2 regions of the Kaistia algarum genome follow, and region 1 is predicted to be linked to the other one. Evidence: predicted binding sites of a transcription regulator. Region 1 holds the regulator's gene; the other holds the start of a gene.
The links. Region 1 encodes PhoB, which activates phosphate uptake and scavenging genes when phosphate is short. Its sites were predicted from a motif close to TGTCATNNANCTGTCAT; they were not measured.

Region 1 (3,184 bases):
GCGCAGTCGTCGTCCGGCGTAGCGGGCGGCGAGCATTAGGGATTCCGACGGCCGCTCCGACCGACAAGGATGAGCCATGACTTGGACGGACGAACGGGTTGAGTTGCTCAAGAAGCTTTGGGCCGACGGTCTCAGCGCCAGCCAGATCGCGACGGAACTCGGCGGCGTGACGCGAAACGCGGTCATCGGCAAGGTGCATCGCCTCAGCCTTTCGGGCAGGGCGAAGCCGGCCACGACGCCGATCGCCAGACCCCGCAAACAGCCGGCAGTCTCGACCGGCCGTACCAACGTATCCGGCCGGCCGCAGCCGCCGATGACACGGCCGCTCGTCGCCGGCAATACGGCGCTGAAGCCCATCGGGCAACTGGCGCCGGAGCCGCGTCGCGCCCCTCGTCCGACCGACAGCAACGATGTCGTCGTTCCGATCAGCCTGCATGCGAGCATCCTGACGCTCACCGAGCAGACCTGCAAATGGCCGAATGGCGATCCGAGCTCCGAGGATTTCCATTTCTGCGGCCAGCGCTCGAATTCGGGAATTCCATACTGCGAGTATCATTCCCGCATCGCCTACCAGCCGGTTCACGAACGCCGGCGCGAGCGCAAGATGGTCAGCGCCTGAGTGCGCTTCCCTCTCTCGTCCGCGAGAGAGGGTCCCCATAACCGCGATCCGACCTCTCCGCAGGAGAGGTCTGGACGAGGCCGATGCTCCCAATGGAGCTTGTCCTTCAGGAACGCGTGCCCGCCTGCCTTCCCCTTTCGGCGTATTACGCGGGGGAAGGCCTTCTTTTAAGCGGCGGCGACTATTCTGTCAGTTGACCCCGACGAACTGGTCGTCGAAGGCGTAGCCTGAGCCGCGGACGGTCCGGATCGGGTCCTTGACGCGGCCGCGATTGACCGCCTTGCGCAGGCGGCCGATATGGACGTCGACGGTGCGCTCGTCGACATAGACGTCCCGTCCCCAGACCCCGTCCAGCAATTGCTCGCGCGAGAAGACGCGGCCTGGGCTCTTCATCAGGAATTCGAGCAGGCGGAACTCGGTCGGCCCCAGCCGCAATTCACGGCCGGAACGGCGGACGCGGTGCGTCTCCCGGTCGAGTTCGATGTCGCCGGCCCGCAGCAGCGAGGCGATCACCTCCGGCCGCGATCGGCGCAGGATAGCGCGGACGCGCGCCATCAGCTCCGGCACGGAGAACGGCTTCACGACATAGTCGTCTGCCCCCGTGGACAGGCCGCGTATGCGCTCCTGCTCCTCACCACGCGCGGTCAGCATGATGATCGGCAGCGTGCGCGTGACGTCGCGCGCGCGCAGCCGGCGGCAGAGCTCGATGCCCGAGATTCCAGGCAGCATCCAGTCGAGCAGCAGCAGATCGGGAACGGTCTCCCGCAGCCGCGTCTCGGCATCGTCGCCGCGAGGCACCACGTCGACCGTGTAGCCTTCCGCTTCGAGATTGTATCGTAGGAGGAGGCTCAGCGCCTCCTCGTCCTCAACCACCATAACCCGTGGTGTCATTCAGCTAACCCCGACCAGACCGGAGCGAGCCGATCAAATGTTCTCATAGGTGACGTTCGTCAGGCTCGACTCGTCCTGCTTCGGACGATCCTGCGTGAGCGCTTCGCCGGTGACGACGTAGTGCACGGTCTCGGCGATGTTCGTCGTGTGATCGCCGATCCGCTCGATATTCTTGGCGCAGAACAGCAGATGCGTGCACAGCGAGATGTTGCGCGGATCCTCCATCATGTAGGTGAGGAGTTCGCGGAACAGCGACGTGTACATCGAGTCAATATCGGCATCGCGCTTCCAGACCTCGAAGGCCTGGTTGACGTCGCGCGTCGCATAGGCGTCGAGCACGTCCTTGAGCTGGGCGAGGGACAGCTCCGCCATATGCTCCACACCCGTCATGAAACGCTTCGACTGGAACTGCCCGTCGAGCGCGAGGACGCGCTTGGCAATGTTCTTGGCCAGATCGCCGATGCGCTCGAGGTCGTTGGAGATGCGCATCGCGCCGATGACCTCACGCAGGTCGACAGCAATGGGCTGGCGTCGGGCGATGATGCGGATCGCCTCTTCCTCGCATTCGCGCTGGATCTCGTCGAGGCGCCGATCCTCGGCGATGACCATGTTCGCGGTGGCCGTGTCGATCCGCGTCAGCGCGGACACGGAGAGATCCACCAGCCGTTCGGCCATGCCGCCCATTTCCGCGATGCGGCGCTGGACGTTCTTCAGCTCGTCGTCGTATCGGGTAACAATATGTTCCGACATGTCGTCCTCCTGCCGTCCGGGCTCAGCCGAAGCGTCCGGTGATGTAGTCCTGCGTGCGCTTGTCGCTCGGAGCCGTGAAGATCTTCGACGTCTCGTCGAATTCGATCAGCTCGCCGAGATACATGAAGGCGGTATAGTCCGAGACGCGGGCCGCCTGCTGCATGTTGTGGGTAACGATCGCGATGGTGTAGTCGGCGGTCAGCTCGTCGATGAGCTCCTCGATCTTGGCGGTCGAGATCGGGTCGAGCGCCGAGCAGGGCTCGTCGAACAGAACGACTTCCGGCCGTACTGCGATCGAGCGGGCGATGCAGAGGCGTTGCTGCTGGCCGCCGGAGAGCGACAGGCCGCTCGACGTCAGCTTGTCCTTGACCTCGTTCCAGAGCGCACCGCGCGTCAGCGCCGCCTCGACGCGGGCGTCCATCTCGGAGCGCGAGATATTCTCATAGAGGCGGATGCCGAAGGCGATGTTGTCATAGATCGACATCGGGAACGGCGTGGGCTTCTGGAACACCATGCCGACGCGCGCGCGCAGGAGATTGAGATCCTGGCCCGGCGCCAGGATGTTGCCGCCATCGAACAGAACCTCGCCTTCCGCATGCTGCCTCGGGTAGAGGTCGTACATGCGGTTCAGCACGCGCAGCAGCGTGGACTTGCCGCAGCCCGACGGCCCGATGAAGGCCGTGACCTTCTTCTCGTAGAGCGGCAGGTTGATCGACTTCAGCGCCAGGCTCTCGCCGTAGAAGAACTTCAGATTGCGGATCGTGATCTTCTCGGCCATGCCATGTCCGGCGACGCTCGCGGAGGCGATCTGGGTCATTTGGAGGTCCTCGGGCTAAGGAATGTGCGGGCAACGATGTTGAGCGCAAGCACTGTGAAGGTGATGAGCAGGGCGCCGGTCCAGGCGAGCTTCTGCCATTCCGGATA
Region 2 (3,184 bases), 330 kb from region 1:
GATTCGCCCCTCTTCGTCGCCACTTGGTACGCCCTCGCGATTGCCGCCGTGACGGTGATGGGGGCGCTCCTCGGAGCGCGCCTGCTACGCTGGTGAGTGTGGCCGGCATTCTCGAACGCCGCTATAGAAGCGGCGGAGGAGGAGGCCGCTTTCGAGAGCCGCCTCTGCGGAGATGGGCGGGGAGGCCTCATGAGCGGGTTCATACTGGCGATCGACCAGGGCACGACGTCGACGCGGTCGATCGTCTTCGACACCGACTACCGCGTTTGCGGTCTTGGGCAGCAGGAATTCGCGCAGCATTTCCCGCGCTCCGGCTGGGTCGAGCATGATCCGGAGGATCTCTGGCGGACGACGCTGGCGACGATCCGCTTTGCGCTCGCCAACGCCAAGATCGCGGCATCCGATCTTGCCGGCATCGGCATCACGAACCAGCGCGAGACGACGATCCTCTGGGACCGGGCCACCGGCAAGGTGATCCACAATGCCATCGTCTGGCAGGACCGGCGCACGGCCGACCAATGCGACCGACTGAAGGCGGAAGGCGCGGAAGCCCTGGTCCGGCAGAAGACCGGCCTCCTGCTCGACCCCTATTTCTCCGGCTCCAAGATCGCTTGGCTGCTCGACCATGTCGAGGGCGCCCGCGCGAAGGCGGAACGCGGCGAACTCGCTTTTGGCACTGTCGACAGCTACCTGCTCTGGCGCCTGACGGGGGGCCGGGTCCACGCAACCGACGCGACGAACGCCTCGCGCACCCTCCTCTTCGATATCCACCGCGGCGAATGGGATGACGAATTGCTGCGCCTCTTCGACGTGCCGCGCTCGCTGCTGCCGGATGTGCGCGATTCGGCCGACGATTTCGGCTCGGCCGATCCCGACATCCTCGGCGCGGCGGTTCCGATCGCCGGCATCGCCGGCGACCAGCATGCTGCGACGCTCGGCCAGGCCTGCTTTTCCCCCGGCATGATGAAGGCGACTTACGGAACGGGCTGTTTCGCGCTCCTGAATACCGGCTCGGATCCCGTGCCGTCGCAGAACCGCCTGCTGACGACGATCGCCTATCGGCTCGATGGCAAGACGACCTATGCGCTGGAGGGCTCGATCTTCGTCGCCGGCTCCGCCATCCAATGGCTGCGCGACGGGCTCGGCATCATCGACCGAGCGGACCAGTCCGGGCCGATGGCGGCAGCAGCCGATCCGCATCAGGACGTCTATCTGGTTCCCGCCTTTACCGGACTGGGCGCTCCCTGGTGGGATGCCCATGCCCGCGGTGCCCTTTTCGGCATCACCCGCTCCACAGGGCCCAAGGAAATCGCGCGCGCAGCGCTTGAATCCGTGTGCTTCCAGACCCGTGACCTGCTCGACGCCATGCAGCGCGACTGGGCGTCGGGCGGCGAGACGGTGCTGCGGGTCGATGGCGGCATGGTTGCCAGCGACTGGACGATGCAGCGACTGGCCGACATCCTCGACGCGCCGGTCGACCGCCCCGTCGTCCTGGAGACGACGGCCCTTGGCGCGGCGTGGCTCGCCGGCCGACAGCAAGGCGTCTGGCCCGGGGAAGAGGGCTTCTCCGCCGGATGGCACCGCGAGCAGCGCTTTCTGCCCGGCATGACGGGCTCCGAACGCGAAGCGAAGCTCGCCGGCTGGCATGATGCCGTGAAGCGAACGCTGACGGCCTGACGCGTCCCGCGGCGGACGGCTGCGCCGCCATGAGGGCGTCATGACGGAGTCGTTAAGCTTCACTCCCTACGCTACCGGGCAGCACAGCCCGGCGAGAACGCCGATTCCGGCAATTGGGGTAAGAACCATGGATATCGACGAGGTCCGACGCCGCGCCTATGCGATGCCGCTGACCAACCCGTCCTATCCGCCGGGACCCTACCGCTTCTATGATCGCGAATTCATCGTGATCACCTACCGGACGAGCCGCGAGGCGCTCGAAGCCGTCGTCCCCGCGCCGCTTGAGATCATCGACCCGATCGTCAAATACGAGTTCATCCGAATGCCGGACTCGACCGGCTTCGGGGATTATACCGAAACCGGACAGGTCATCCCGGTCCGCTTCAACGGCCAGACGGGTGGCTATGTCCACGCCATGTACCTGGACGACGACGCGCCGATTGCCGGCGGCCGCGAACTCTGGGGCTTTCCCAAGAAGCTCGCAAAGCCGAAGCTCGTGCATGAAAGCGAAGTGATCGTCGGAACGCTGCACTATGGCAGCGTGCTCTGCGCTGTCGGGACCATGGGCTACAAGCACAGGCCAGCCGACGAGGACGCCATCCTCGCCTCCCTGAAGGCGCCGAATTTCCTGATCAAGATCATTCCGCATGTCGACGGAACACCCAGGATCTGCGAACTCGTGCGCTATTACACGCAAGACATCACGCTGAAAGGGGCCTGGACCGGACCGGCCGCGCTGGATCTGCGGCCGCATGTCAGCTGCGATGTCGCGAAGCTGCCGGTTCTCGAGGTTTTGTCAGCCGTCCATTTCAAGGCCGACCTGACGCTCGGGCTTGGCGAGGTCGTCTACGACTATCTTGCACCCGCGACCTGACCGGCGGGCTGGCCTTTATCGGCTGGAGCCGCAGGGGCAAGCGGCTTTCCCATCGCCTCTTGAAGTCGGCGCTGCCCTGCGCAATACGCCGCGCAAGGCGCGGGTTTGCGTGTCGGGATTCTGCTTTCGTAAACAGTTGAGGCCTAGGACTCCGACAGCGGTAGCAACGGATATCCGGGAGGAAGCCGTGACGGTGCAGCGAGGAATCGAGCGGCCGGAAGGAGGGGGAGGCAAGCGGCAAAGCCCGGCAACCCCCCACTCCCCGCGCAAGAACGATGCGGTTCGCGGCACCCTGCGAAAAGTTGACGCCCACAGCGCGCCCCTTCCACTGGATGATACCGCAAGGGCGCGATTCCAGCGCGCCGGCGGGTTGTCGCTCGACGTCGACGGCCGCGAATGCCTGCGGGGGCTGTCGCGGGAGGAATCCGTCGAATATGTCGAGTTGCACCGTCGCGGGCTGGACAATGACGACGCGTCGTTCTTGCGGTATATCCTTCTCGGTGATCGCCATGTCGTTGCAACCGCCAAAGGCGGCGGCTGACGAGCTTTGCGAGCCGGGGACTGATCGAAGACTGCGGCGTAGGCGCTGGACGGATTCATCCTCGCCAAGGCCTGAACGTTCAAACGACCCAA

Region 2: OSH05_RS10125 (acetoacetate decarboxylase) is a predicted target of PhoB. The motif match lies at 1,707-1,723, and genes of this name have one in related genera.

Annotation. Positions count from the first base shown of each region.
Region 1 is NZ_JAPKNJ010000001.1:1,757,372-1,760,555, reverse strand. Features, by position in the region: gene OSH05_RS08580 (GcrA family cell cycle regulator) at 77-619, shown strand; gene phoB (phosphate regulon transcriptional regulator PhoB) at 809-1,510, opposite strand; gene phoU (phosphate signaling complex protein PhoU) at 1,544-2,260, opposite strand; gene pstB (phosphate ABC transporter ATP-binding protein PstB) at 2,283-3,077, opposite strand; gene pstA (phosphate ABC transporter permease PstA) at 3,074-3,184, opposite strand, start outside.
Region 2 is NZ_JAPKNJ010000001.1:2,085,037-2,088,220, reverse strand. Features, by position in the region: gene OSH05_RS10135 (NrsF family protein) at 1-96, shown strand, start outside; gene glpK (glycerol kinase GlpK) at 190-1,677, shown strand; gene OSH05_RS10125 (acetoacetate decarboxylase) at 1,805-2,551, shown strand; gene OSH05_RS10120 (hypothetical protein) at 2,739-3,092, shown strand.